Regions from separate parts of the Arthrobacter sp. B055-34 genome, predicted to be linked through region 2. Evidence: riboswitches for the same ligand, from Rfam matches in the RefSeq annotation. Region 2 holds a riboswitch; each other region holds the start of a gene.
The links. A riboswitch is a leader RNA that binds a small molecule or an ion and turns the genes downstream of it on or off. The one in region 2 is predicted to bind S-adenosylmethionine.

Region 1 (9,968 bases), on a different contig from region 2:
TCATGGGCGCCATCCGGGACGAAGCCCTGCGGCTCTACGCCGACGGCATCGCCAGCTACGAAGACATCGACACCGCCGCCAAGACCGCGCTCGGCCATCCCATGGGACCGTTCGAACTGATGGACCTGGTAGGCCTGGACGTGAGCTACCTGATCCGGCAAGCCACCTACGAAGAAACCCAGGACCCCGCGGACCTACCCCACCCGGCACTGAAGGAACTCTACGAACAGGGCCACTACGGCAAGAAGACCGGAAAGGGCTGGTACTCCTATGACCATTAATGACCAGTACACCGCAGCCCTGGCCAAGGGACTCACGGACGCGAAAGACACGGACTGCTACCTGCTCCTGGAGCAGCTGACGGACGAGGACCGCGCGGTCAAGAACAAGGTCCGCGGCTTCGTCAACGAACACGTACTGCCGGTCATCAACGGCTACTGGGAACGCGCGGAGTTCCCGCATGAGCTGCTGCCGGAACTGGCCAAGTTGAGGATCATCGGCTCCACCATCGAAGGCTACGGCTGCCCCGGCATGAGCCGGCTGGCGGCAGGCATGGCGACCGTGGAAATGTCCCGCGGCGACGGCTCGATGAACACTTTTATCGGCGTCCAGTCCAACCTGACCATGGGCACTATCAACATGCTCGGCAGCGAAGAACAGAAGCAGCGGTGGCTTCCCCGCATGGCTGCCCTGGACCTCGTCGGTGCCTTCGCACTGACCGAGCCGGAGCATGGCTCGGACTCCGCCCAGCTGGAAACTACAGCCCGCAGCGACGGGACCCATTGGGTACTTAGCGGGCGCAAACGATGGATCGGCAACGCGAGCTTCGCTGATGTCGTCGTTATTTGGGCCCGGGATGAGGCCGATGGCAAGGTCAAGGCGTTCGTTTTGGAGAAGAACGACGACGGCACTTACCCGCCGGGGTACAGCACCGAAGTGATTACCGGGAAAATCGGCAAGCGGGCCATCCTGCAGCCCGACATCGAAATGAAGAATCTGCGGATCCCGGATGAAAACCGGTTGCCGGGAGCGGAATCGTTCCGGGATGCTTCGCGGGTGCTGGCGTCCACCCGCGGCGGCGCCTCCTGGGAGAGCCTGGGCCACGCGCTCGCCACCTACGAGGCCGCGCTGACCTATGCGCAGGTCAGGACCCAGTTCGGCAAACCGATCGCAAGCTACCAGCTGGTGCAGAACAAACTTGCCAATATGCTGGCCGAGCTCACGGCCATCCAACTGATGTGCTTCCGAATGGCGTCCCTGCAGGAAAGCGGGCAGTGGACCGGCACCATGGCTTCCGTGGCGAAAATGCACACCGCGCAGAAAGCACGCTGGATCTGTTCCGAAGCCCGTGACATCCTCGGGGGCAACGGGCTGCTGTTGGACTTCCATGTGGGACGGCACCTGACGGATATGGAAGTGGTCCACACCTACGAAGGCACCGATTCCATCCAGTCCCTGCTGATCGGCCGCGCCACCACCGGAATCTCGGCTTTCGCATGAGCGACGCCCCAGCAGAGAGCAGATCCGCCAGCCTCAACGGCAGGAGAGCACTGGTGATTGGTGGAGGCGGCATCGGTGCACAGGTCTGCCTTGATCTGGCGGCTGCCGGGTCGACGGTGTTCTTCACCTACCATCGCAGCCGGGAGGTTGCCGAAGAATTGGCCCAGCGGCTGACTCCGTCCGGGTGCGCGGGATTCGCCCAACTGGACGCGGCGGACGACACCGCGGTGACCGACGTCGTAAATCGCGCCGCAGCAGCCTTGGGCGGAGTGGACATCCTGGTCATTACCGCCGGGCACCGGCACGAGCTGCGGTTGTTTCACGAAACTGAGGCGGCCGCTGCTCGGGAGATAGTGGATACCGAACTCTTAGCCGTCATGAACACTGTCCGTGCGGTACTGCCAATCATGCGGGACAGCAACTACGGCCGCATCGTGGTGGTTGGTTCGGACAGCGGCAAGGTCGGCTCCAGCGGGGATGCCGCATCCTCGGCGGCCAGAGGCGGCGTGATTGCCTTTGGCAAAGCCATTGCGCGGGAGAACGCAGCCTTGGACATCACGGCCAATGTCGTCTGCCCGGGTCCTACCGACACCGCTCTGCTGCAGGACATGCTGGCGTCCGATGGTCTGACCGGCAAGGTCATGAACGGCATGGTTAAGGCCATCCCGAAGCGGCGGCGGGGTACGGCGACCGAAGTCGCGTCAGCTGTCCTGTTTCTGGCAGCCGATGGCGCCGGCTACATCACAGGCCAGGCCATCAGCGTCAGCGGAGGACTGACGATGAGTTGACCCGCACGGAGGCCAACCCGCCGGTAACAGTGCGCTGACTGTCCGGCGGCGGCGATACGCTGGGTAAACCTTTCAGCACTACCTCCGGGGGTCAGCATGTCCAATCCGTACCAGCCGTCGAATCTGCCCGTGCCGCAGCATCCCGCGCCGGTCTACCAGCAGGTCTACGTCCAGCCCCAGCCGAAGGGCGCCAGCGTCACGGCCATGGTGCTGGGGCTGGTCTCGCTGTTTCTCGGGTTCACTTTCGTGGTGCCCATTGTGGGATTCATCTTCGGTCTGGTTGGCCTGAACAAAGAACCCGCGGGCAGGGGAATGGCGATCGCCGGCTTGGTGCTCAACGGCCTCATGCTGCTGGGCTGGGTGCTGCTGTTCATCTTCGTCTTCGGCATCTTCGGCGCGGTAGCCACCTCCAGCACCATGGTCTGACTCCCTAGTGCGCTGGCACATACCCCGTCTTAAAATGGAGGGGTGACCTGTCGGCGTCCTTGCAGGCGGGCACTGCCAGCCATAGGAGAAACACCATGGGTATAGGTAACAGGATCAAGCGGGCCGCCGAGCGGTTGGGCGGCAAGGGCAGGATGGGCACCGGGCATACTCCCGGCACCACGCGGGGCAGAACGCGCGGTACTTATGGATCGGCCGGAGCCGCCGGCACGGAACACGGCGGCATCGGCGGGAAAATCATGGGCGCCCTGAGGAGAAAGCACTGAGCGAACGGATCCACGGGATTCTTGACCGGGCGCAGGAAGAAATGCTCTGGGTCGGCCCCGACCACCCGTCATACCGGCTGCTGTCGGAGCTGACCCACGCTGTCCGGGATGCCTGGCAGGAAGGCTTCGAACACGCCCGCCACGGCGCCGCCGAAGACAACCCGTACCGCTACTGATTACGACGGCGATGCCCCCTTCCCCCTCGCCCGGCACCTTGCCTGGGTGGGGACGAAAGGCAGGCACCGCCGTCGTTGGTCTTGCGGTCAGCGCAGAGTGTGCTGCGTCAGCGCGAGCGGACCCGCGCCAACACGTGCTCTTCCGCCAGCGGCCCGGCCTTGATGCCGGCGGGCACCCGGAAGAAGAAGACCAGCCCGATGACCCACCACAGGCCAAAGAGGATCCACGGCTCGATGCCCAGCTGAGCCGGCATCCCCGGCATGTACAGGCTGAACAAAGCCACGCCCAGCACGGCCGCGGCGATGCCGATCGCGACGCCGCCCTTGCCTTTGCCGCCGATCCGCAGCGGCCGGTCCATCTCCGGTTCGCGGCGGCGCAGGATCAGAAAGGAAATCGCCACCATGGTGTAGGCCAGCACGATGCTCGGCGCGCCGGAGTCCACCAACCAGACCAGCATCTCCACGCCGAAGAACGGCGCCAGGACGCTCAGCCCGCCGACGAACAGCAGGGCATTGTGCGGGGTGCCGTACTTGGAGTGCAACTTGCCGAACCAGGCCGGCAGCATTCCGGAGCGCGCCAGCGAGAACATCAGCCGGGATGCGCCGAGCAGCAACGAGTTCCACGAGGTGAGGATGCCAGCGATACCGCCGGCGATCAGTACCTTGGCCATGATGTCCGAACCGAACATCGCACCCACGGCGTCCGCCGTCGCAATGTCCGTCCCGGCCAGCTCACTGGCCGGCATGGCCGAAGACGTGGTCAGCACCACCATCACGTACCAAATAGTGGCCAGGATGACCGAGACCACCACGAGCCGGCCGATCTGACGCGCCGGAATGTTCACTTCCTCGGCGGACTGCGGAATCACATCGAAGCCGATGAACAGGAACGGCACCACCACGAGTACCGCGAAGAACCCGGTCATGCCGCCGTTGAAGAACGGCTCCATATTGGACACTTCGCCGCCGGTAAATGCTCCGGCGATCATGACCAGGCCGATGGCCAGCAGGAACAGCACCACAAAGGTCTGCACGATGCCGGCTTCCTTCACACCACGGATGTTGATCCAGGTAATAACGACGGCGGCAACGGCCCCTACCAGCGCCCAGGTCAGGTGGACGTCGAAACCGGCGACGTTCCAGAGCTTGATCTGGCTGAGGTTGGGAAAGATGTACTGGACGGTCCGCGGAAGCGCCACCGCTTCGAAGGCCACGATGGTCACGTAGCCGCCGATGATGGCCCAGGAACCGATGAAGGACGGGCGCGGTCCCATCGCCCGCATGATGTAGTTGTGCTCGCCGCCGGCCTTGGGCATTGCCGCACACAGCTCGGCATAAGTGAGTCCGACCACGCCCATGATGATGCCGCCCGCAAGCATGGCCGTCACTGAGCCCATGGTTCCGGCGGACTCCAACCAGCCGCCGGTCAGGACCACCCAGCCGAAGCCGATCATGGCCCCGAAGCCCAGGGCGAGGACGTCGAGGCGTCCCAGTACTTTCTTCAATGAGGGTTCGGATTCGTGTTGTGATACAGCCACGCCGATGCCCCTTTCTCGTTCAGATGCCGTTCGGGCATGGAAAATTGCCGGCGGCGCGAAGGTGGCACCGATCACGGCAAGAGTAACTGCACGACATTACTACGATGTTTCGGCCTGAAATGGCCATGTTGCGTTGGCTGGGTCTTCTTGCCTGTGGTCCGCCGATGTTGGACAGCGCAAGGGCGAGCAGCATCATCATGCTGCTCGCCCTCAGATCCGCTCTCGGCTGATGAACGGGCTGGAACCTGTGGCTAGGGGTTGTGCTCAACTACGAAATCCCCGCCGGGGAAAACCACCGATTCGTGGCCGTCGTCGAACCGCACAAAGTACGGAGGAGCGCCGTCATCACCCCTGACCTCAACAATTTCCCCGTGCCGGTCGGACGACTCTACGGTCCGGCCGCGGACAATGATCCTGTTGCCTGGCGATGCCTTCATCGTGAAATACCTCCTGGCCCTAGGGTACGATCGACTGCGCCGAAGGGGAATAGCCCGTGCTACTTCTTGAAGACCTCGGCGCTAACCGGCGTGGGGTTGGCGAAGAGATCCAGCACCGGGCAGTGCGCGTCCACGGTGCGGCGCAGCTCCTCGTAGCGTTCCTGCGTTTCGGGGCCGCTGATGTTCACGTTCAACCGCACGGCGCTGAATCCAGGACGCACGCTCTGATCGGCGCCGAACAGGCCCTGCACGTCCAGATCGCCCTCGGCGTCGATGCTGATCTCGTCGAAACGGATACCCAGCTGGTGTGCGTACAGCCGGTAGACCACTACCTGGCAGGAGGCCAGGGCACCCAGCGCGTACTCCACCGGGCTCGCGGCGGTGTCCTCACCGGCCAGGCCCGCCGGTTCGTCAACGGAAAACTCGTGCCTGCCCGCGGTGACACGGGTGGCTACCGGGCCGGTTCCCTGACCTGCCACCTTGAACGTCAGCTTGGCATTGGCGGTGTCTTCGGCAATCTTGCCGGTCCAGAAGGCGCCGGCCTCATCCAGCCGGGCGGCACGGTCTTCGGCCAGATCACGGAGAGCTGTTTCAGTCATGGTGGAATCCTTCCTGTCGGCGCACGCCGGAGCAGGGCGCCATACTTACGCCTCCCGTTTGGGCCGGCGTCGAATCTTCACCTGGGGCACCCCGCTACAGCTACGAGGGTTGCCGTCCAACCGGCCAGGGCCGAAGGTTGGAACTCTTGATTCTGCGTCCGATTCTGCCCGCCGCACCCCGGAGCACTCAACCGCGCCGTAACATGAGGACTTCTGTATTTCCTAGCGGCCCAGTTCGCCCTCGGGGCGGCCAACCTGGCCTTCAGGCTGGTGCTTGTCGCCGGGGAGCCGGGCCCGGTCATACTCCGGACTGCCTGGTACGGGCTCCGCCTTGTGTTCGTCCTCGGCGGGCTTCTTGGGCGGTTCGCGGAAGTAGTCGGCGTTGGCCAGGTTCCAGTCTTCGCTCCAGCCGCGGGGAGGATCCTTGAGCAGTTCGCCGGGCTCCATCCAGTTGTAGATGTTCTCGTAGGAGCGCGTGGTCAGATGGTCCACGCGGCGCCGAAGCATCCGCGGCGAGACCTCGTCCGGGGATTTGCAGCCCATCGACGCCATGATCTGCACGCTCTCGTCCACTGTGAGCTTCTGGTAGTTGAAAACGCGCTGGCCCTTGTCTTCGACGTTGAGCGCGCGCACCAGCCGCGGGTTCTGCGTGGCCACGCCCACCGGGCATTCGTTAGTGTGGCATTTCTGCGCCTGGATGCAGCCGGTGGCCATCATCATGGTCCGCGCGCTCATCGTGAAGTCCGCGCCTTCGATCAGGCGTTTGACGATGTCCGAGCCGGATGCGACCTTCCCCGCGGCGGCAATGCGGACCCGCTCCCGCAGCCCCACTCCGATCAGGGCGTTGTGCACCAGCATCAGGCCTTCGGTCAGCGGCGTGCCCACGTTGTCCTGGTACTCCAGCGGCGCCGCGCCGGTCCCGCCTTCGGACCCATCGACGACGATGAAATCCGGAGTCACTTTCTCCTCCAGCATCGCCTTGCAAATGGCGAGCACGTCCACGCGCGAACCCACGCACAGCTTGAAGCCGATGGGCTTGCCGTCGGAGAGATCGCGCAGCTGCTTGACGAAGCGGATCAGCTCCCGCGGTGTGCCGAAGGCGCTGTGGCTGGCAGGCGACACACAGTCGACGCCCATCTCCACCCCGCGTGCTTCGGCAATCTCCGGGGTGACTTTCGAGCCTGGCAGGACACCGCCCAGACCGGGCTTGGCCCCTTGCGAAAGCTTGATGCTGATGCCCTTGACCTCGGGGCGCGCCGCCTTCGGAATAAAGGCCTCGGGGCTGAAATGGCCGTCCTTGTCGCGCGCGCCAAAGTAGCCGGAGCCTATTTCCCAGATCAAGTCGGCACCGTATTCGAGGTGGTACTTGGTCAGGCCGCCTTCACCTGTTTCCTGCACGAAGCCGCCCAGCGCCGCACCTTTATTCATCGCGAGCACGGCATTCTTCGACAGCGAGCCGAAGCTCATGGACGAGACGTTGAACAGCGAAATGTCGTAGGGCTGCCTGCAATCAGGCCCGCCCAGCGGTATCCGCGGATGCTGCTTGGGCGGCGCTACCGGGGCGGTGGAATGGATCAGGTATTCGTAGCCGATCTGGTTCACTTCGCGTTCCGTACCGAAGGCCTTGTGGCTGTTCTCGCCTTTGGCCCGCGCATACACCAGCGACCGCACATCCCGGTTGAACGGCTTCCCGTCCACGTTCCGCTCGACAAAGTACTGCTGGATTTCCGGCCGGATGGATTCCAGTACGTAGCGCATATGCCCCAAGATTGGATAGTTCCGCAGGATCGAGTGCCTGGTCTGGACCACATCCCAGATCCCGATCACCAAGAGCGCAACAACGACGGCGGCCAGCACCCACCAGCCAACGGAACCGAACGACGCGGCCACGATGGTAATAAAGCCCAGCACCGCAAGAACAACAAAAACCAAAAAGCGTGCCATGGCCCGAGTCTACGACCGACGCCGGAGGAACCGGACGGGTCCGGCGGATTCGTCCGGTTCCTGAGCACACCCGGGGCGTCTGGAGTCAGGCGCAGCAGTCTGCTGGCTGCCGCCCAGCCGGTGCCGGCGCCGTTAGTCCTCTGCGCCTCAGCTGCGGCATTAAGCCGTGGAGCCAGGCCAGCGCCCGATTGTCATGCGTCTTGGCTGTAGCTGCTTGCCGGGTGGGCACCAGCGCCTTGGCCCGGTTCCTGGGTGACCTCAAGGCCGTCCCATTCCCTTGGTACTGCGAGCGCTGGCGGGTCCGCTCTGCCTGCGCCATCAGCTGCTGCAGTTCGATGTTGTGGATTTTCAGCCAGTATTCCGGAGGTTGGAGGCTCATGGCTGGTCCTGCTTTCTTCACGGATTCCGATAGGTCTTAGCATCAACGCCGTGCACACCGGATTCCATGGCCGGGAAAACTGCCAGTTTCCGTCGATTTCCTGCCATCGCTCCCCGGCCACCGCTAAATAACGACGTCGAACTCCACCGCCGCCGATAGCTGGCCGTTCACCTGCACTTGAAGCAGGTGGCGGCCGGCGTAATGCACCCGGGTGGTCATCGGCCGGAGGGCATGGATCTTCCTGAACCGGCGGGTCTCGCCCGGTTTCAGTTCCGCGACTGCGAGTTTGAAGACCTTCGGGGCCAGCGTTCCGTTGGCCTTCACGTAATGGACCACATAGTCCACGGCCAGACGCGCCGGGTGCAGCGAGTCGTTGGTGACCGCAACCGTGAACGCGATTTCGCCCGGCAACTGCACCTCGATCCGGTCCAGTTCCGGCACGGCGATGCTCACCGCATTCGGAGTGAAGCCCAGCAAAGCAAGCGCGCCGGGGTGCGCCTTCTTGACCAGTGTCCGCAGCCCGTGCCGCACCACCCACGGCGTTCCGTCGCCGGGATCCCCCTGCCATTTCTCTACCAGGGCGACCACGGTTTCCGGGTCGTGGCGGGCGATGTCGTTGAGGTGGTTCGCCACGGACCGGCGGACGAGTTGGCTTGGATCGGCGTGCAGGGCATCCAGGAGCGGCAGCGTCGCTTCCGGGCGGGCGATGATTTCCGGCACGCGGACCGCCCATGGAAGGTACGGCCGGGGCCCTTCGCTGGCGAGCCGGCGGACCTGCTCGTCCGTGTGCCGCGTCCAGTCCTGCATCTGTGCCAGCGCCCGGTCAAGGTCCTGCAGAAGCAGGCGGCGGATCGCGAACTCCCCGGTGAGCCGGGGAGTCAGCTCGAAGAGCAAGGCCAGGGCATCGTCGAAGGCGCGCGTGGTGCCGTCCTGCAACGCGAGCGTGACGGCAGCCTCCGAGACAGGCCAGATCATCCAGCCGCTGAAGGACTCATCATTCAGAGCAGTGCGGACAATGTCGGCTGCCTGATCGTAGCCGACGTCCAGATCGGACAGCAGCGCAGCCGTCAGCAGATCGCAGCGCGCGCGGAGCGAGAGCGGCTCCAGCTTCGCCTCGGCGGCGGCGAGCGCCGGCCAGTCCGAACGAGGTGAGCCCTGGCCAAGCGTTGTCCTCAGTCCCTCCACGGCCTCCGGACTCAGCAGGTCGTTCATTGCACCCATGTGGTCCTCCCGGTTTCCGAACAGCTCTTGCCAATGTCCCCTCTTCGGCATCTTATTGTGCGCAAAGACTTCTTGCTGCTGGTTACTGAGGGTGATGGAACGTTGCTGCCCGGTTCTGTGCCACCGAGAGTGCGTAGAGCCGTTGAGGTGCTCGCCGTTCGTCCGGCGCAGGCGATTCTGGAAATCGGCGGTGGCACCGGCGCTGCGGCATCCTTGATCTGCGCGCAGCTGACAACGGGACGCTACCTGGGGATCGACCGCTCCGAAAAGGCTGTGTCCGCGAGCCGACAACGCCTCGCAGGCTTTATCGACCGGGGCACCGCAGAAGTGCGGTGTGCACCTCTCGAAGACGCCGCTTTGCAGTCCGCCGGCCCTTTCGACACGGTTTTTGCGATCAACGTGAACCTCTTCTGGACCCGGAACGCCGTCGAGGAGCTCCAAAAACTCGCCCGCATCCTGTCCGACGACGGCGTCCTTAGGCTCTTTTTCGAACCTCCGCCAAGCTCACCCGTCCGGAGGATCGTTGAAACGGTGTCCGTGAGTCTCACGGAGGCCGGGTTTGAAGGCACCTGCACCAATCAGCCGTTGGGCAGCAGCAGCCTGATTGCCTTCCACGCGGTCCCGGCTGTATCTACGCGGCGGGAAGAAAGACGTCGCCGTCGTGGGTTGGGAAGCC
Region 2 (9,968 bases):
GTTCCACGCCCAGTCCCGGCAGCGTGGGAACCGCGACGGCGCCTTCGTTGAACTCCAGCGAACCGGGAAGGATGACATCTTCCTCCGGATCCTTCCAAGGCCAGTGCGTATCGCAGGCGTAGTCCAGATTCGGGGTAGCGGCGGCCAGATGAACCATGGCCGCCAGGCTGATCCCAAGATGCGAGTTCGAATGCATGGACAGCCCCATGCCGAAGGTGTCGGTGATTCCCGCCAGCGCCTGCGAGCGGCGCAGACCGCCCCAGAAATGATGGTCCGAGAGGATGACGTCCACGGCTCCGGCCGCTACCGCAGGCGCGACATCGGCAAAGCTCACCACACACATGTTGGTGGCCAACGGCATTGGCACCTCGCGGCGGACCTGGGCCATGCCATCGATGCCAGGAGTGGGATCTTCGAGGTACTCCAGCACGCCGTCGAGCTCCCGGCCCACTCGGATGGACGTCTCGACTGTCCAAGCCGCATTCGGGTCCAGCCGCAGCGGCAGGCCAGGGAATTCCGCACGCAGTGCCTTGATGGCGGCGATTTCCTCATCGGGTTGGAACACACCGCCTTTGAGCTTGAGGGCGGTGAAACCGTAGTCCCGCACCATCCGGCGGGCCTGCTCGACGATGCCCTGCGGGTCCAGTGCTTCACCCCAGGAATCCGCCTCGGCGTCCGGATGCCCGGCCCACTTATAGAAGAGGTATCCGCTGAAGTCGACGGTTTCCCGGACGGCGCCGCCGAGCAGATCACTGACGGGACGGCCCAGCAGCTTGCCTTGGATGTCCAAGGCCGCGACGTCGAAGGGGGACAGGACACGATCCGTGGTGCTGGACCCGGTGACCATCCCGCTCATCCCGTGGCCGCCCTGGCTGGTGTCTGCGGCCAGCACTGCGGCAACTTTTGCCCGCAGTTGGTTGATGTTGAAGATGTCCGTGCCCGGGATGGACCGGGCGGCCGCTTGGAGCCGTGCCAGGTGCGCCTCGTCGCCGTAGGTTTCGCCGACGCCGCTGACTCCGGCATCCGTGTGGACCTCGACGATCGCCCGCAAGGCAAACGGCTCGTGGACGCCCACGGTGTTGAGCAGGGGTGGGTCTTTGAAGGCGACGGGAGTGATGGTTACGCCGGTTATAGCGGCTTGACCGAGGTTGGCCAGCACAGGGGTCTGATCCATTATCGATTCGCTCACGGTTCGGCCCCTCAGCCCAGCAGGGCGCGGCCAGCGGCCAGCAGACGCTTGAGCTCTTCGCGGTCGTGTTCCGAGGCGTCCGTCAGAGGTGGCCGCACATGCCCGCTCTGGATTCCGCCGAGTTCGGCGCCTGCCTTGACCAGGGCGACGGCGTAACCCGGCACCGAATCGCGCAGCCGCACCAGGGGATGGAAGAATTCGCGGCTCAGTTGGCCGAGACGCTCCTCGTCGCCGGCCTCGAGCGCTTGGTAGAAGGCGACCGCCAGTTCGGGTGCAAACGCGAAGGTGGCGGATGAATACAGCGTCACGCCGATGGCGCGGTAAGCCTGTTGGGATGCCTCGGCTGTGGGCAGGCCGTTGAAGAACTGGAAGTCCTTGCCTGTTCCCGCCAGCTCATCCTTGACGGCGCGGACAATGCGCGCCATCAAGTCCAGATCTCCGGCGCCGTCCTTCAGGCCGGCCACATTATCGATACGGGCAATCTCCACGGCGGAGGCCTCTGTGAAGCGGGCGTTGGCACGGTGGTAGACGATGACGGGCAGCGAAGTCGCCCCGGCGATGGCCCTGACGTATGCCACCAGACCCGCTTGCGGGCTGTTGACAAGGTAAGGCGGGAAGAGCAGGATGCCGTCGGCTCCAGCCGATTCCGCCAGACGGACCTGTTCCTTGGCGAGCGCCAGCGCACCGCCGGCTCCCGCATAGACCGGCACGCGGCCCGCGGTCGTAGCGACGGCGGTGGTGACCACATCGGAGAGTTCGACCAGGGAAAGGGCATGGAATTCGCCGGTCCCGCACGCGACGAAGATGCCGCCTGGCTTGAACTGCAGCCCATGCTCCAGATGTTCTTTGAGTGCGCCGTGATCCACGGAATCATCGCTGGCGAACGGAGTAATGGGAAAGAACAGCACACCGTCAAGCATTATTTAATCTCCTTGGTAGCTAAAGGACCGGCGCTTCGTTGTCGCCTGCACTACTCTGACGATAAGTGCCGTCGTCGATGCGCGTCCAAGCTAAAATAGGCACGGAACAATACAAGGAGCGCATTGATGTTTACGCTGATCCAACTGGAGTCCTTTATCGCGGTAGCTGAAGAGCTTCACTTTGGTGCGGCAGCCGAGCGGCTCAACATGACGCAGCCGCCGCTGAGCCGGCAGATCCAGCTATTGGAAAAGGAACTGCATGCCCAGCTCTTCGACCGCACCAGCCGCAGAGTCGAGCTGACAGCTGCGGGACGGACGCTGCTGCCCAGCGCCCGCCAGATCCTTGACATGTCCATCAAAACCCAGCTGGACGTTCAGCGCGTGGCAACAGGAGACGCCGGCGCCGTGACTATCGGCTACACCGCCATCGCAGGCCAGAGCGCTCTGCCCAGGCTTCTGAGACGCTCCGCTAAGGAACAGCCAGGCGTCTCCCTGCTGCTGCGCGAACTGGTTTCCACGGACCAGATGGACGGGCTGGTCAAAGGCACGGTAGACATTGGGCTCCTGCGGCCCATCGTTGCCCGGCCGGGCATCAAATACCGGGCGGTGATGCAGGACCGTCTGGTGATTGCCTTGCCCGCGGAGAGCCCGCTGCTGGAGAAGGGGGAGTCCTTGCCGCTACAGGTCCTGAGCGGTGAGCCTCTGATGATGTACTCGACCAGCGAGGCCCGCTACTTCCACGACCTGGTGCTGCGGCTGTTTGCCAGCGCCGGCGCGGAGCCCCGGATCACCCAGTACGCCAGCCAGGTCCCGGCGCTGTTGGCCTTCGTGGAAGCGGGCTTGGGCGTGACACTGGTTCCGGCGTCGACGCGGGCGTTTTCGCCGCCGGGGGTGCGGTTCCGCGAGATCGAGGGCTCCCACGGTACTCAGGCGTTGAACCGCGTGGACCTTGAAGTGGCGTGGAACGAGAACAATACCAACCCGGCGGTTCTGAAGCTTCTGAGCCTGCTGGACGGGAACCTGGACGACCCGTCCGCCGACGACGCCGCATAGCCCACCTGGCAACGTTGCTGCTTGGCAGGGTCCGCAGCCGGTCCCTGAAACCGAGGCAGCCGCCGTCGTTATTTTGCCGGGGTTCCTCAGATGTAGGCGGGCTGTTCGAGCCGGCGGAACGCGGAGCCGTGGAAGACCAAAGGCTCGTGGGCGCCGTCGTGGGTGGACAGGCCATGGACGCGCAGCAGCACCACGTGGTGGTCGCCGGCGGGGACTTCCTGCTCCACGGAGCAGTCCAGCCACAGCGCGGCTTCCTCGAGGAAGAGGGCGCCTTCGTCGGTGGAGTGCAGGGGCAGGCCGGCGAAGCGGTCCCCGGTCTTTGCGGCGATCTGGCGGCAGACGCTGTCGTGCCCCGAGCCGAGGATGGACACGCCGATGCGGCCGGCCTGGCGGACTACCGGCCAGGTGCGGGAGGTGTTCTGCACTGCGAACATCACCAGCGGCGGGTCCATGGAAACGCCGACGGTGAAGGAAGACGCCACGATTCCCTGCGGCTCGCCGTCGACCAGAGCGCACAGCGCGGCGACGCCGGAGGGGAAGCGGCCGAAGGCATTGCGGAGGGTGTCGGGCTGCAGGTCGTCAGTCAGGGGCATCGCGGGCTGTCCTTTGCCATCAGGCGGATCCGCTGGCCCGGTTCAAGACGTGGGGCGGATACGCGGTACTTGCCGAACCGCTGTCCTTCGGTACGGCCGAATCATCACCTGGAGCACCCCGCTACGCACGAGAGGGTTGCCGGCCAACCAGCCAGGGCTTGATGTTGGCGCTCATGATTCAGCTATCACGCTAAGAGCTTGACGGGCCGCGGGTCAAGCCAAGGCAATAGGACGTAACGCGCGGTCAGGCCGTCGCGGGGTGCGCTGTGTAGTGCAGGACTGATCTTTTCTGCTGCTCCGTCAGTTCCTGGGCTACGCCGCAGGCGGCGCAGACCAGCACGTACTGCCGCGCCCGGACGATTGGGGAGACCTGGGTTCCGGCTCTGCCCAGGTGCTTGTCCAGGCGGTGCTCGCCCACCGCATCGCAGCGGGCGCAGTGCAGGTCAAGGGCGGCCAGGGTTCGCATGGCCAGTCGGCGGGGCAGATTTTTCACGGCAGATCCTTGGGGCGGGAGAAGTGCGCGGATGAAGGGCAAGCTGTGGTTGGCTGAGTCCCGCAGGGACAGGTATTGAGGTTCTTCCATGGTAGGGACGCGGCTCCCTGACGACAATGACCGTAATGGGAAAGAGATTCTCGCCGTTGGCCCGACATGGCGCCGTTACCAAGTGGCCGGCCGTGCCGTCGCGGCTACGCTGGGTGAAACAACAGTCATTGGGCCAGTGCAGGGCCTGTGGACGGGGGAGGCAGCTATGGAAACGTCGTCGGAAATGCCGGCCGATTGGCAGCGGTCGCTGGTGGTTATGGCGCACCCGGACGATCCGGAGTACGGAGCCGCTGCGGCCGTGGCCCAGTGGACCACGGCGGGCAAGAGCATCGGCTACGTGTTGGCGACGCGGGGTGAAGCGGGCATTGCCGGGCTGGATCCCCAGGAAGCCGCGGTGATCCGGGCCGAGGAGCAGCGCCGGGCGTGCGGGCACGTCGGAGTCGAGGACCTGGAGTTCCTGGACTATGCGGACGGCCGGATCGAGAACACTCCCGGTCTGCGGCTGGATATCGCCCGGGCGATCCGCCGGCACCGGCCGGACGGCATCATCACCCTGAACTTCGGCCAGACCTGGGGCCCGGGCAGCTGGAATTCGCCCGACCACCGCAACCTGGGAACTGCCGTTATGGATGCGGTGGCGGACGCGGCCAACGAGTGGATCTTCCCCGAGCTCGCCGCCGAAGGGCTGCCGCCGCACGCCGGCGTGCGCTGGGTGGGCGTGTGTTCCATGCACCCCACGCACTGGCTGGAGGTCGACGAGGACAGTATTGAACGGGCCGTCCGGTCCCTGAGCGAACACCGGCGCTACCTGCAGGCGCTGAGTCTGGAGCCCGTTGAAGCCCAGGCCCGGCGCCAGATCGAGCTGACCACCGGTGGCTCCGACACAGCAACCCGTCGGGTCGGGTTCGAGCTGTACCGGTTCTAACCCGGTCTGTGCGGTCTAGAACTCTTCGGTGTCGACGTCCGCCTGCATGGCGGGGCTGTAGCGCGGGCCGTGGACGGTCTGCTCGTTAATCAGTGCGTCCGCCCGCTTGAGCACCTCTTCACTAACGACGACGGCGTCGGCCGCCAGATCCTCGTCAAGATGGGCAATGCTGGTCGTCCCTGGCAGCGCGATGACGTGCTCGCCCTGATGCAGCAGCCACGCGATGGCCAGCTGGGCGGGAGAGCAGCCGGCTTCCCCGGCCAGGCCCGCGAACTGATCCAGGAGCTCAAGGTTCCGCGGGTAGTTCGCGGCGGAGAAGCGCGGCATCGCCCGGCGGATATCCGATTCGGGCAGCGCGTCGACGTCGCGGATCTTGCCGGTCAGGAAGCCGCGGCCCAGCGGGCTGAACGCGACGAAGGCCGTGCCGAGTTCCGCGCAGGCGGCCAGTGTGCCGAGCTCGGGATTGCGGCTCCAGAGCGAGTACTCGGTCTGGAGCGCGGAAATCGGATGGACTGCGTGGGCCCGCCGCAGCGTTGCCGCCGAAACCTCGGACAAGCCGATCCCGCCAATCTTGCCTTCCTGAACCAGTTCGGCCAGGGCGCCGACACTGTCTTCGATCGGAATGTCCTGGTCCCAGCGGTGCAAGTAGTAGAGGTCGATGTGGTCCGTGCGGAGCCGGCGCAACGCGTCCTCGCAGGTGGCTTTGAGCGTTTCCGGACGGCCGTCGATCACACGTTTGCCGTCAACACTGGTCATGCCGCATTTGCTGGCCAGGAAGAACTCATCGCGCCGCGCACCGAGTACCTCGCCGACCAGCGTCTCGTTGGCCGTGGCCCCGTACAGTGCCGCCGTATCAAAGTGGACCACTCCGCTGTCCAGGGCATGCCGGAGCAATTCTGCGGCAGCTTCCCGTGGCGGCGGAGTCCCGTAGGCGTGGCTGAGATTCATGCAGCCCAGACCGATGCTGCCAACTTCCCGGGTACCGATGCGGCGTGATTGCACTGTTGAGTCCTGTCGATTGGGGCTGTCCCGTCCGGAACTGTCCTTACTTTCTTAGCACGCGCCGCCGGCAGCCCGCTCTTCCCCGAGGTGCGAGGGGCCGGGCGGGAAGAATGCCTGGCTATAAGACCCTGTCCAAATCGGACGGCGGACACTAACGTGATGGAGGGACGCTCAATTCGGCCAGCGGACGCCGGTGGCCTGGCTGCGTAGAAAGGACCATCATGGGCAGGCTCATCATCCAGCAGTTCACCACGATGGACGGCTACGCGGCCGAACCGGACGGCGGCCTGCGGTTTATGAATCAGATCCGCGGCTGGACGTCCATTATGGATGCCAACACCCGGTTGCTCGAAGGCTGCTCCGCCATTCTGCTCGGCCGGGTGACCTACTCGATGTTCGCCGCTTACTGGCCCGGCGCTGATCCGCGGGAGGAACCTATCGCGGAGCCGATCAACCGGCTGCCCAAGCACGTGGTGTCCAGAACTTTGGACCGGGCTCCGTGGGGCGACGGTGAGGCACGGGTCATCGGCGACAACATTCCGGCCCGGATCCACGAACTCAAAGACACCGAGAGCGGCGACGTTATTGTCTGGGGCTCGCTGACGCTGACACGGCTGCTGTTCCGCAAGGAACTGGTGGACGAGTTGTACCTGCACATGCTGCCCACCGTGCTCGGCGAAGGACTGCCGGCGTATCCGCCGTCGGCCGCAGGGGAAAAGTTTGTCCCGCACAGCGCCGAGGTCATGGAACCCGGCGGTGTCGCTGTCCGCTATACCGTCCGGTAGGAGAGACGCATGAAACTTCCGGTAATGCCCCCGGTCGCCCCGATGCTGGCGAAGCCCCTCAGCGAGATTCCCGACGGCGACCTAAGCTTCGAACCCAAATGGGACGGGTTCAGGTCGATCATCTTCCGCGACGGGGACGACGTCGAAATCGGCAGCCGCAACGAAAAGCCGATGAACCGCTACTTTCCCGAAATCATCGAAGCGGTCAAGGCGAACCTGCCCGAACGGTGCGTGGTCGACGGTGAAATCGTCCTGGTCGGAGCCTCGGGGGACAGGCTGGACTTCGAGGCCCTGCAGCAACGGATCCATCCCGCGGCAAGCCGGGTGAAGCTTCTCGCCGAACAGACGCCGGCCAAGTTCGTCGCCTTCGACCTGCTGGCCCTGGGCGACGAGGACCTGACCGGCGAGCCCTTTGCCGAGCGGCGTGCCCGCCTGGAAAAGGCCCTCGCCCACGCGCAGCCGCCGATCCACCTGACGAATGCCACGGCGGACCACGGCGTGGCGACGCGCTGGTTCCATGAGTTTGAGGGCGCCGGGCTCGACGGCGTGATCGCCAAACCGCTGGACGGCCTGTACCAGCCGAACAAGCGGGCAATGTTCAAGATCAAACACGAGCGCACGGTGGACTGCGTGCTCGCCGGCTACCGGGTGCACAAAAGCGGTCCGGACCGGATCGGCTCCCTGCTGCTCGGCCTTTATAGCGACGACGGCGAGCTGGCCAACGTGGGCGTGGCCGGTTCGTTTTCGATGCAGCGGCGCCAAGAGCTGTTCGAGGAGCTGCAGCCGCTGGTCACAACCTTCGATGACCACCCGTGGGCGTGGGCGAAGCAGGAAGGGGGCACCCGAACCCCGCGCAATTCCGAGGGCAGCCGGTGGAGCGGGGGCAAGGACCTGTCCTTCACGCCGCTGCGCCCCGAGCGTGTGATCGAAGTGAAGTATGACCATATGGAGGGCGAACGGTTCCGCCACACCACGCAGTTTGCCCGCTGGCGGCCGGACCGGGATCCGCAGTCCTGCACATACGAACAGCTGGAAGAACCGGTGAAGTTCAACCTCGACGAAGTGCTGAATCCCGGCAGCGGCTGACCTGTTCGGCGGCCTCCGGTAACGGCCGGGACGGTTTTTCCTAAGCTTGCTTGAACCGGAATGGATGTGCCGGATAGACCCCGAGGATCCGGATCTCGGTGGTGAAGAAGTCCAGTTCCTCAAACGCGTGGATCATCGCCATGTCTTCGGGGTGGCCTTCCACATCCACCATGAACATTGTGGCCGCGAACTCGCCGCCGACCATGTAGCTTTCCAGCCGGGTCATGTTGATCCCGTTGGTGGCGAAGCCGCCCAGCGCCTTGTAGAGCGCCGACGGAACGTTCCGGACGCGGAAGACAAAGCTCGTCACCGCCGGGCCTGCGAGCTCTTCGCGGCTGGGGATGGGCTGCTTGTCCGCCAGCACCACGAAGCGCGTGGTGTTCGTGGGGTCGTCTTCGGCATCATGTGCGAGCACATCGAGTCCATAGAGCTCGGCTGCCATCGGCGGCGCGAGGGAAACCTTGGCCGGATCCTGCCATTCGCTGACTTCCCGGGCGGACCCGGCGGTGTCGCCGGCGATGACGGGTTTGAGGCCGAGCTCGCGGATAAGCTTTCGGCACTGCCCCAGTGCATGAATGTGGCTGTGCACTTCCTTGGCCTGGTCGATGCTGGTGCCGGGGATTCCCAGCAGGCTGAACCTAATGCGCAGGAAGTGTTCCTCGATAATCTGCAGCGTGGTGTTGGGCAGCATTGCATGGATGTCGGCGACGCGCCCGGCGATCGAGTTGTCGATGGGAATCATGGCCAGCTTTGCCTGGCCACTGGTGACTTGAGCAAAGGCATCCTCAAAGCTGGCGCACGGCACAGCCTCCCAGTCGGGGCGAACTTCGGTGCACGCTATATGGGAGTTGGAGCCGGGTTCGCCCTGGTAGGCGATTGCATCAGTCATGGCTGAATTATCGCATCGCCGGCTCCGGTGGATGCTTCCGCTCCGGCACCGGTGCTTAACACACGTGACAAAAGAGAAGGCACCGGCGGATCGGGAGGTTGGGGGAAACTCCGACCGCCGGTGCCGTAATCACTCGCACCTATGAGGTGTTTTCAACACTAGAGCCTTTACATGAATGCAAACCCAGAGCAGCCTGTGAATAACCTGAAAGCGAAAGTGCCGTCTAGGGTGGCAGCCCACCGGCCTCGTCGTGAGAATGGCCCCATGGATGATGCGAAGCTCAAAGCCCTTGCCCTGGTCTGCACCCTGACACCGTCGCCTAAGCCCTCGAGCAGCGAGCTGCTGGCCCGCCAAATCATCCAGCAACTCAGTTCCCAAGGCGTCGAGTGCGATCTGATCCGGGTGGTGGACCGCGACATCAAGCCCGGCGTCCAGGCCGACATGGGCGACGGAGATGAGTGGTCCCGGATCCGGGAGCAGATTCTCGCCTCGGACATTCTGGTGCTCGCCACGCCTATCTGGCTGGGACATCCGGCAAGTCTTGCGCTAAGGTTCTGGAGCGCCTCGATGCGGAGCCGTCCGAGACGGATGGCCAAAACCGGCCAAGCATGTACGACAAGATGGCCTTGGTCGCCGTCGGCTTCAGTATTCCGGCGCAGGGATCCACGTACTGGGTCGGGGAGCCATGCACGGCACCGACTTCCAGGACCTGCCGGAAACGCCGGAGGTAACAGCAACGACGACGGTGACGTCCGCCCGCCGTGCCGTGCATCTGGCATCTAGCCTGAGGAAAATGCCGTATCCCGCGAGCTGAAGAAGCTGGGGCGCTCGGATCCAAAGGCACATCAGCGGTGGCCTTAACGAACGACACCGGCTGGTCCAGGAGGTTGGGGGAGGCTCTAGGACCAGCCGGTGTCTTGTTCACTCGCACCTTTGATGAGGTGCTTAAAACGCTACGACTCTATTTTGTGAATTAGCCCTG
Region 3 (9,968 bases), on a different contig from region 2:
GACCGCGCAGATCCTCGCCGACGTGGCCGGACTGGATCTTGAGGTGGCTACCACGGTGATCACCGAACGCAGCAACCTGGACGTCGACCCGGCGCCGGGCGAGGTGCAGCGCGCCGTGCTGGAGAAGATCGGCCCGGCCTTCGTCGAAACCGGCGACGTGGCCAGCCAGAAGCAGATCGACGACGCCGTCGATACCCTGCTCGTAGACTCGCTGGTGCTCAAGGCTGACCCGTCAGCCATCAGGGAATCCTGATGACGCATATTGGGAATTCTGGAGCCACCGGCAACAGCGTTATCGCCACCAGTAAAGAAGGCCTCGAGGCTACTGGCGTGACGGTAACAACCGCAGGCGCAGCCCAGCCGGGTCCGGCAGGTCCTTCACAGGACCGCTCCCCGGCAAACGGATGGTCCCCGGCCGGGGTACTGGACCATGGCTGGGCGCGCCTGTTCCTTGGACTGCTCATTCCCGCCGCGCTCATCGCGGCCTGGCAGTGGAGCACATCCGCGGGCCTCTTCAGCGTGGTCCAGCTGCCGCCGCCGGCCATGGTGTTCGAGGCGGCGGCCGACCTGATTCAGCGCGGCGAGCTGGCTACGCATATTGCGATCTCGACCCAGCGCGTGCTGATCGGCTTCGCCTTCGGCGCCGCTCTGGGCCTGGCGTTCGGTGCCTTGGTGGGCCTGTCCCGCTGGGCCGATGTCCTGCTGGCGCCGCTGATCGGCGCCCTGCGTGCAGTCCCGTCCCTGGCGTGGGTGCCGCTGCTGATCCTGTGGATGAAGATCGGCGAGGACTCCAAGGTCACGCTGATTCTGATCGGCGCCTTCTTCCCCGTCTTCACCACGGTGTCGCTGGCGCTGCGCCACGTGGACCGCAACCTGGTGGAAGCCGGCCGGGCCTTCGGGCTCAAGGGTCTGAAACTGCTGACCACGGTGCAGCTTCCCGCCGTCGTTCCTTCTGTATTTTCCGGACTTCGGCTCGCGCTGGCGCAGGCGTGGCTGTTCCTGGTGGCAGCGGAACTGATCGCGTCCTCGATGGGACTAGGCTTCCTGCTGACGGACTCACAGAATAATGGCCGCACGGACCGGTTGCTGCTGGCGATCGTCCTGCTGGCCGTCATTGGAAAGATAACCGACGCGCTCCTGGGAGTCGCGGAGAAATGGGCAGTAAAACGATGGGCATAAACGTAGCCGAAACCGCCGCCGGACAGACCCCCGCGCCGGAGACCCCGGCCATCGCCTGGGCCGAGCCGCAGACCGAGACCGAGCGCATCGCGTTCTGGGAGGCGGCCGCCCGGAGCCTGGACTGGGCCGAGCCCTGGCACACTGCGCACTCCGCCACCCCTGTGGACACCGAGGCGCGCCGCGGGCCGGAGCTGCGCTGGTTCGACGGCGGCAAGCTCAACGCCGCCTACAACTGCGCCGACCGCCATGTGGAGTCCGGCTGCGGCGCCAAGGTGGCGCTGCACTTCGAGGGCGAGCCGGGCGACCGCCGCACCGTCACGTACGCGGACCTGCAGCGCGAGGTCTCCAAGGCGGCCAACGCGCTGCTGGCCTTGGGCATCACCAAGGGCGACCGCGTGGTCATCTACCTGCCGGTGATCGTCGAGACCGTGGTGATCACGCTGGCCTGCGCCCGCATCGGTGCCGTGCACTCGCTGGTCTTCGGCGGCTTCTCCTCCGAGGCGCTGAAGTTCCGCGTCGAGGACACCCGCGCCAAGCTGCTGGTCACCACCGACGGCCAGTTCCGCCGCGGCCAGGCCGTTCCCGTCAAGGCCAACGCCGATGAAGCCGTTGCCGGGGACAACGCGATCGAGCATGTTCTGGTGATCAACCGGACCGGCCATGCGGACATCAACTGGGTGGAAGGCCGTGACGTCTGGTGGCACGATGTCGTCGACACCGCCTCCGAGGTCCACGAGCCCGAGGCGTTCGACGCCGAGACGCCGCTGTTCATCATGTACACCTCCGGCACCACCGGCCAGCCGAAAGGCCTGGTCCACACCACCGGCGGCTACCTGACGCAGGCCTCCTTCAGCCACGAGTACCTGTTCAGCAACCCGGATCCGGCCCAGCGCGACGGCGACGTCCACTGGTGCACCGCGGACCTGGCCTGGGTCACCGCGCATACCTACGAGATCTACGGCCCGCTGTCCAACGGTGTCACGCAGGTCATCTTCGAGGGCACGCCGAACACGCCGCACCCGGGCCGCCACTTCGAGATCATCCAGCGCTACGGCGTGACCAGCTACTACACCGCGCCCACGCTGGTCCGCTCCCTGATGGGCTGGTTCCCGGACGGCGTCCCGGCCGAATACGACCTCAGCTCCATCCGCCTGTGCGGCACGGTCGGCGAGGCCGTGAACCCCGAGGCATGGCGCTGGCTGCGCAGCCAGGTTGGCCGCGATTCGCTGACCGGGGATCCGGCGTCGGGCGTTCCCATGGTGGATACGTGGTGGCAGTCCGAAACCGGCGCGACCATCCTCTCGCCGCGCCAGACGGACGCGTCATTCAAGCCCGGCTGCGCCACCCGCGCCTTGCCCGGCGTTGCCACTGACATTGTCGACGACGCCGGTACGCGCGTGGGCGCGAACGTCCAGGGCAACATCGTGGTCACCAAGACCGGGCCCTCGATGGCGCGGACGGTATGGGGCAACCCGGAGCGCTACTTCACCTCCTACTGGGAGAAGTACGCGGACCAGGGCTGGTTCCTGGCTGGCGACGGCGCGCGTTTCGACGACGACGGCGACACCTGGATCCTAGGCCGCACGGATGACGTGATCAACATTTCCGGCCACCGCTTGTCCACCATTGAAATCGAGTCCGCCCTGGTCTCGCACCCGGCGGTGGTGGAGGCCGGCGTATGCCCCACGTTTGACGCGAAGACCGGCCACGCCGCAACCGCGTTTGTGGTGCCGGCAGACAAGTCGCTGATCGCTGCGTCCACGGCCGCCGAGCCGACGGTTGAGCAGGCTGCGGCTGCTGCCGAGTTGCGAGCGCATGTTGCGACGCAGATCGGGCCGATCGCCAAGCCGCGCGAGATCGTGTTCGTTCCGGACGTGCCCAAGACCCGGTCCGGCAAGATCATGCGGCGTCTGCTGACCCAGCTGTTCGAGGGCAGCACGTTGGGCGACACCACGAGCCTGCAGAATGAGCCCTGCATTGCGGACATCAAGGAGATCTGCGAGGCGCGGTAGCCCCGGTCCGAGGGGTGGGGCACCGCAGCCGGCCCCACGCCCCGGCCCCGGCCCCGAGGCTGGGCTACCGGGCTCCGGGCCCCCGCTCGAGCCCATGTTTTGAAGGAAGTATCTGGATCATGCCTAGTCACAGCTTGAGCAGGTTCCAAAACATGGACCGTTACGCTTGAACTTGGGCTCGAGCATCCATCGTTCGCGCATCACTCGGCTCAGGCCACTCGACGAACTGCCGCTTGCACCTCGGCCACGACTTTCTCCGGCGTGAATACCAGGTCCTCGAACAGATAGCGCAAAGACGGATAACCGCTCAGGACCGCGGCGTTGTTTCGCTTCCGGTCTTTGCGAAAGGAAACGCGGTCCCAGTGAAAGTCGAAGCCGTCCAGTTCGACGATGAGGCATCGCTCGACAATCATGTCCACGCGTCCAACGCCTCGAACCTGCACCTGAGTTTCTACGTGAAGTCCTGCCGTGCGGAACAGATCCCGGGCAATGACTTCAAGCGGTGAATCGGCATCGTCCCCAATGCTGCTAACCACTTCCCTCCGGACACCGTTCCGCCTACCTGGCAAGAGTTCCAACAGTTGATCCCGGGATACTGCTTTCCGTCGCACTGCCGACTCTGCAATCACCAGTGCTTCCAGCCGGGGACGGCAACGAATGGCATGAAGGACGCAGTCGAGGACTGAGACGTAATTGCCCGGGCCTCGCTCGCCCAACAGCTGCCCGCGGTGCTTGACGAAGGGGCCGGTGTGCCGGCCGTTGTGTGTCCACACATGCACTTGGCCCGGATCCTTAATGGTCCATAAGCCGAGCTCTTTGGCAGCTGAGACACAAGTGAGCAACCCGCCCGGCATCAGCGCAGTCCGGAGAACCGGGTCAGCATTTGGCGTTCCAACGAGTCCCCTCCTCAGCGCAACGATGTCCCCATGCGCGATGGCTGCCTTGATGCGGTAAGACCCGAAGCCCGCCTTGGCCAAGTCCGCGGCTTTGAGCGTACCCCCGTACCGTGCCACATACTCTGCGATGGGATCCACGTTCTGCATAGTCAAGAGGATGTCCAGATATGCAGTCCCACGGCCAGAGTCTCGTCGCAGTTGTGGAAAACATTGTTGATATCCCGCGCACTCGGCAAACTCCCGGGAGAACGCAATGCGGCTAAATATTCTTGGTCGCCGCCGGTAACACTTGCGAGAATAGTCGGGACCATCCCGAGCGGCCGAGAGATCTGGCTCATTGACGCCGCAGCAACCATCCGGACTCCACCGGAGAGGTGCTACCGCCAGAAGCGATGGAGAGAGCGCAAGCAATCTTTGATCCGGATGGCGCAAGGCTGTCCGGCCTGGCGCCCGACGGATCGTCATTGCCCGGGATTCCCGCACATCGCGCCGCGGCGCAGACTTTGAAGGAATTCGCCATGAGCACCAACACCTCGGTCAGCCAGATCGCTGATCTCGAAACCCCGCTGAAATTCGCCTATTGGGTCCCGAACGTTTCCGGCGGCCTGGTGGTTTCCACCATTGAACAGCGCACCAGCTGGGACTTCGACTACAACAAGAAGCTGGCCCGGATCGCCGAGAACTCGGGCTTCGAGTACGCCCTGACCCAGACCCGCTACGCCGCCAGCTACGGCGCGGACAAGCAGCACGAGGCCACCAGCTTCTCGCTGGCCCTGCTCGGCGCCACCGAAAAGCTCAAGGTCATCTCCGCTGTCCACCCGGGCATGTGGCATCCCGGCGTGCTGGCCAAGTTCATCATCACGGCGGACCACCTCTCCGGCGGCCGCGCTGCCGTCAACGTTGTCTCCGGCTGGCTCAAGGACGAGTTCGTGAACTTCGGCCTGGAGTGGCTCGAGCATGACGAGCGCTACGTCCGCACCGAGGAGTTCATCCGGGTGCTGCGCGGCCTGTGGACCGAGCAGGAGTACTCGCAGGCCGGCAAGTACTACAACATCAACAACTTCACCCTGAACCCGGCGCCGCTGGACGTCCCGGGCCGGGCGCACCCGGAGATCTTCTTCGGCGGCAACTCCACCGCCGCCCAGGCCGCCGCCGGCCGCACCGCCGACTGGTACTTCTCCAACGGCAAGGACCTGGCGGGCTTCGAGGACAACATCTCCGGCGTCACGGCCGCCGCAGCCGCCGTCGGCCGCACCCCGAAGTTCGGGCTGAACGGCTTCGTCATCGCCCGCGACACCGAAACCGAGGCCAAGGACACCCTGCGCGAAATCGTGGAGAAGGCACACCGCCCCGCCGTCGAAGGTTTCCGCGCCGCAGTCCAGGAAGCCGGTGCTTCCACCAAGGACGGCAAGGGCATGTGGGCCGATTCGAGCTACGAGGACCTGGTCCAGTACAACGACGGCTTCAAGACAGGACTTATAGGTACGCCGGAGCAGATTGCCCAACGTATCGTGGAGTTCAAGAAGATCGGCGTGAACCTGATGCTGACCTGCTACCTGCATTTCCAGGAAGAGGTCGAGGCCTTTGGCCGCAACGTCCTGCCGATCGTCCGCGAACTCGAGGCAGACCTGGCCCGCAAGAACGGTACCGAGCTGAACACGGACCTGCTGCCCGAAACCAACTTCGAAGGAGCCACTCTTTAATGGCTGAACGCACATTCGGCTTCCGCACCCGTGCCCTGCATGCGGGTGGAACTCCCGATGCCGAGCACGGTGCCCGCGCCGTACCGATCTACCAGTCCACGTCCTTCGTCTTCAAGGACACCGACGACGCCGCCAACCTCTTCGCGCTGCAGAAGTACGGCAACATCTACTCGCGGATCGGCAACCCCACGGTGGCCGCATTCGAGGAGCGGATCGCCTCGCTCGAAGGCGGCATCGGCGCCGTCGCTACCTCCTCCGGCATGGCCGCCGAATTCATCACCTTCGCCGCGCTGACCGGAGCCGGGGACCACATTGTGGCCTCGTCCAAGCTCTACGGCGGGACGATCACCCAGCTCGACGTCACGCTGCGCCGCTTCGGTGTGGAGACCACGTTCATCGACAGCAATGATCCGGCGGATTTCGCCGCAGCGGTTCAGGAGAACACGAAGGCCGTCTACACGGAGATCGTCGCCAACCCGTCCGGCGACATTGCCGATCTCGAGGGCCTGGCCAAAGTAGCGCACGACGCCGGGATCCCCCTGATCGTCGACGCCACCTTGAGCACGCCGTACCTGATCCGTCCGATCGAGCACGGCGCCGACATCGTCATCCACTCGGCCACCAAGTTCCTGGGCGGCCACGGCACCACGCTGGGCGGCGTCGTCGTCGAAAGCGGTCTTTTCAACTGGGGCAACGGCAAGTTCCCGACGATGACGGAGCCGGTGCCCTCGTACGGCAATGTCTCCTGGTGGGGCAACTTCGGCGAGTACGGCTTCCTGACCAAGCTCCGCTCGGAGCAGCTGCGCGACATCGGGCCGTCGCTGTCGGCGCAGTCCGCGTTCCAGCTGCTGCAGGGCGTGGAGACGCTGCCGCAGCGGATGGACGAGCACCTGAAGAACGCCCGCAAGGTCGCCGAATGGCTCGAGGCGGACGAGCGCGTCTCCTGGGTCAACTATGCTGGCCTGCCCTCGCACCCGCACCACGAGCGCGGCCGGAAGTACCTCCCGCAGGGCGTTGGATCGGTGTTCTCCTTCGGGGTCAAGGGCGGCCGCGTTGCCGGACAGAAGTTCATCGAGTCCCTGCAGCTGGCCTCCCACCTTGCCAATATCGGCGACGCGCGGACCCTGGTCCTGCACCCGGGCTCGACCACGCACCAGCAGCTGACCGGCGAACAGCTGCTGGCCGCCGGCGTGCCCGAGGACCTGATCCGCATTTCCGTGGGTCTCGAAGACGTCGAGGACATCCTGTGGGATCTGGACCAGGCCCTGGCCGAGTCCCAACATGCCGGCGCCGAGCACGGCCCCAGCCGCGACCATGAAGACGACGTCTTCGACACGTCGGAGTTCGCGTCGCCGTCCTATGCCGGTGAATCCTGCACCGTTCCGGCGGCCCGCAGCGCACATACCGAACCGGGCACGCGAGTGGTCGAGTCGGTCGAGGATCTCGTCGAAGCCGAAGAAGGAGCTGCCAAGTGAGCGTATCCGCGCCAGAGCGCAAGTGGGTAGGGCCGTCCGCAGCGGAGCGCCTGAACATCCTGCGCAACACCAAGACCATCGCCATTGTCGGTGCCTCGGACAAGCCGAGCCGGGCCAGCTACTTCGTGGCCACGTACCTGCTCTCCTCGAGCAAGTACAAGGTCTACTTTGTGAACCCGGTCGCCAAGGAGATCCTGGGCCAGCCGGTCTACGCCTCGCTGGCGGACCTGCCCGAGGTCCCGGACCTGGTGGAGGTTTTCCGCAAGCACGATGACCTCCCCGGCGTGCTGGATGAGTCCATCGCCGTGGGCGCGAAGACCATCTGGCTCCAGCTCGGCTCCTGGCACGAGGAAGTCGCGGCCAAGGCCGAGGCAGCCGGGCTCAATGTGGTCATGGACCGCTGCGTCAAGATCGAGCATGCACGCTTCCATGGCGGCCTGCACCTGGCCGGTTTCGATACCGGAGTCATCTCCTCGAAACGCCAGCTGACAGCCTGATTAACCCATCTGGAGGGGGCGAGCGGTGCCTACGGCAACCGTTTGCTCCCTCTGCTTTTCCCTACAATCCAGCCCAAAACGTACCCATCCCCTTGTTTAGGGGATCCCGCAGACCCCCCATCTCTAGGTTTTTACCAAGGTCCTGCCTCGACGATTAACTCCGGCCCATTAACAATCGATGAAGTCCGCGTCGACTGATGAGCCGCTAATCGAGACCGAGGGGTCTTAGATGTTCACTCACAGGGTTATGGGGAATAAGCGGGAGGATGCGCGGGGGCGCAAAGCTTCCTCCCGTGAAGCTGGTGCCGGGCAACCGGCCGCAAAACAAACTGGATACCGGCGCCGCGGCGTCGCCGGCATGCTCGCTCTTGTACTAACCACGTCGCTGGGCCTTCCGGCCCTTGCAGGTCCGGCCCACGCTGGGGTGGTGGGCCAGGGATTTACCGTTACGCCAGCGGATCTGGCGTTTATCCTCAAGCAGATCAAGATTTCCGAGGCCCATGTGGCCAACACGACGTCCGCCACGGGCCCCTGCGGAGCACTGCTCGGCGACGGCCCCAACCAGGTGCCGGGCCCGCTGGTCTCCTACGGACTGCGCACGGTGGACGGTTCCTGCAACAACCTGCAGGAGGACCGCGAAAACTTCGGCGCCGCGCAGGAGAAGTTCCCGCGGCTCACTACGCCGGACTTCCGGCTGGCCGAAGACAGCACGTCGACGAGGGTCGCCGCCACGGCCGACCCCGGGTACGCCTCCAAGAAGGACGTTTGGGACTCGCAGCCGCGAGTCATCAGCAACCTGATCGTGGACCAAACGTCCACCAACCCCGCAGCCGTCAAGGCGGCGGGCTTTCCGTTGCGCAGCCAGACCACCGACGGCGTTGTCCCCTGCACCACGGATCCAACACCGACGACGGCGGGCGTTCCCGAGGGCTGTGTTCCATCAGGGGAAACACTGTTCATCCCGAATGTCACCACCGACGTCGGACTCTCGCCGCCCTACAACGGCCTGTTCACGCTCTTCGGACAGTTCTTCGACCACGGCCTCGACCTGGTCAGCAAGTCCGGCGGCACGGTCTATGTCCCGTTGAAGGACGACGATCCGCTGATCCCCGGACGCGACGGAAAGCTGAACACGGCCGATGACCTGCCGCCGCACCTGCGCTTCATGGCGGTGACCCGGGCAACCAACCAGCCCGGCCCCGACGGCCAGATGGGCACCGACGACGACATCCAGGAAGCCACCAACCGGACCAATCCCTACGTGGACCAGTCCCAGACCTACGCTTCCCACCCGTCACACCAGGTTTTCCTGCGCACGTATGCGAAGAACACCGCCGGCAAGCCAGTCTCCACCGGTGAGCTGCTGACCTCGGCCGACGGCGGCATGGGCACCTGGCAGCTGCTGAAGAAGCAGGCTGCCGAGCTGCTCGGCCTGAAGCTGGTCGACGCCGATGCACTGAAAATCCCGGTGGTTCTCACTGATCCGTATGGCAAGTTCGTTCCGGGTCCCAACGGCCTCCCGCAGTATGTGACGGCGACCGGACTCGTGGAAGGCAACCTTGCAGCCCCCGTGCCTGCGCCCGAAAACGTGGACCGGGTCAGCGAGGCCTTCGTCGAGGACATCGCGCACAACGCCGTCCCCGCTCCCGGACTGATCCCGGACGAAGACACTGCCATCACTCCGCCCACCGCGCGCCAGACCGCCGGGACCTACGACAACGAGATGCTGGACCGGCACTTCGTCGCCGGCGACGGCCGCGTCAACGAGAACATCGGCCTGACCTCCATCCACCAGATCTTCCACTCCGAGCACAACCGCCTGGTGGATGACATCCAGAAGGTCCTCACCGAAGACACCGGCAATGCCCGGGGCGATGCTGCCCTGAAGGAATGGCAGCTCGCCGCCGGTGCGGCAGGCTGGAACGGGGAGCGCCTCTTCCAGGCTGCACGGTTCATCACCGAGATGGAATACCAGCACCTGGCCTTCGAGGAATTCGCCCGCAAGGTCCAGCCGCTGATCGAACCGTTCTCCGGCTACCACGACGACGTGAACTCCGCGATCAGCGCCGAGTTCGCCCACGCCGTGTACCGGTTCGGCCACTCGATGCTCACCGACACCATCTCGCGCACCAACGAGGACGGCTCGTCGAACGATACGCCGCTGCTGAACGGGTTCCTGAACCCGGTGGCCTACACCGACGGCGGT

Region 1: another riboswitch for S-adenosylmethionine. It lies ahead of AC5RWO_RS18490 (OsmC family protein); the one in region 2 lies ahead of AC5RWO_RS15315 (flavin reductase family protein).
Region 3: another riboswitch for S-adenosylmethionine. It lies ahead of sfnG (dimethylsulfone monooxygenase SfnG); the one in region 2 lies ahead of AC5RWO_RS15315 (flavin reductase family protein).

Annotation. Positions count from the first base shown of each region.
Region 1 covers NZ_JBNHFQ010000011.1:27,348-37,315, forward strand. The annotation lists gene AC5RWO_RS18450 (3-hydroxyacyl-CoA dehydrogenase family protein) at 1-281, shown strand, start outside; gene AC5RWO_RS18455 (acyl-CoA dehydrogenase family protein) at 271-1,500, shown strand; gene AC5RWO_RS18460 (SDR family NAD(P)-dependent oxidoreductase) at 1,497-2,288, shown strand; gene AC5RWO_RS18465 (DUF4190 domain-containing protein) at 2,385-2,714, shown strand; gene AC5RWO_RS18470 (hypothetical protein) at 2,810-2,998, shown strand; gene AC5RWO_RS18475 (hypothetical protein) at 3,040-3,174, shown strand; gene AC5RWO_RS18480 (APC family permease) at 3,282-4,712, opposite strand; gene AC5RWO_RS18485 (DUF1918 domain-containing protein) at 4,964-5,149, opposite strand; gene AC5RWO_RS18490 (OsmC family protein) at 5,209-5,748, opposite strand; SAM riboswitch class IV at 5,785-5,900, opposite strand; gene AC5RWO_RS18495 (FMN-binding glutamate synthase family protein) at 5,971-7,692, opposite strand; gene AC5RWO_RS18500 (hypothetical protein) at 7,778-8,071, opposite strand; gene AC5RWO_RS18505 (DNA alkylation repair protein) at 8,195-9,292, opposite strand; gene AC5RWO_RS18510 (class I SAM-dependent methyltransferase) at 9,350-9,968, shown strand, end outside.
Region 2 covers NZ_JBNHFQ010000007.1:268,601-278,568, reverse strand. The annotation lists gene AC5RWO_RS15330 (glucarate dehydratase family protein) at 1-1,174, opposite strand, end outside; gene AC5RWO_RS15325 (5-dehydro-4-deoxyglucarate dehydratase) at 1,201-2,112, opposite strand; gene AC5RWO_RS15320 (LysR family transcriptional regulator) at 2,236-3,162, shown strand; gene AC5RWO_RS15315 (flavin reductase family protein) at 3,249-3,755, opposite strand; SAM riboswitch class IV at 3,816-3,934, opposite strand; gene AC5RWO_RS15310 (hypothetical protein) at 4,000-4,248, opposite strand; gene AC5RWO_RS15305 (PIG-L deacetylase family protein) at 4,505-5,224, shown strand; gene AC5RWO_RS15300 (aldo/keto reductase) at 5,240-6,226, opposite strand; gene AC5RWO_RS15295 (dihydrofolate reductase family protein) at 6,448-7,011, shown strand; gene AC5RWO_RS15290 (ATP-dependent DNA ligase) at 7,021-8,097, shown strand; gene AC5RWO_RS15285 (prephenate dehydratase) at 8,138-8,986, opposite strand; gene AC5RWO_RS15280 (flavodoxin family protein) at 9,251-9,769, shown strand.
Region 3 covers NZ_JBNHFQ010000015.1:40,575-50,542, reverse strand. The annotation lists gene AC5RWO_RS20510 (aliphatic sulfonate ABC transporter substrate-binding protein) at 1-253, shown strand, start outside; gene AC5RWO_RS20505 (ABC transporter permease) at 253-1,179, shown strand; gene acs (acetate--CoA ligase) at 1,155-3,191, shown strand; gene AC5RWO_RS20495 (DUF559 domain-containing protein) at 3,401-3,727, opposite strand; SAM riboswitch class I at 4,392-4,486, shown strand; gene sfnG (dimethylsulfone monooxygenase SfnG) at 4,606-5,790, shown strand; gene AC5RWO_RS20485 (O-acetylhomoserine aminocarboxypropyltransferase/cysteine synthase family protein) at 5,790-7,265, shown strand; gene AC5RWO_RS20480 (CoA-binding protein) at 7,262-7,762, shown strand; gene AC5RWO_RS20475 (peroxidase family protein) at 8,121-9,968, shown strand, end outside.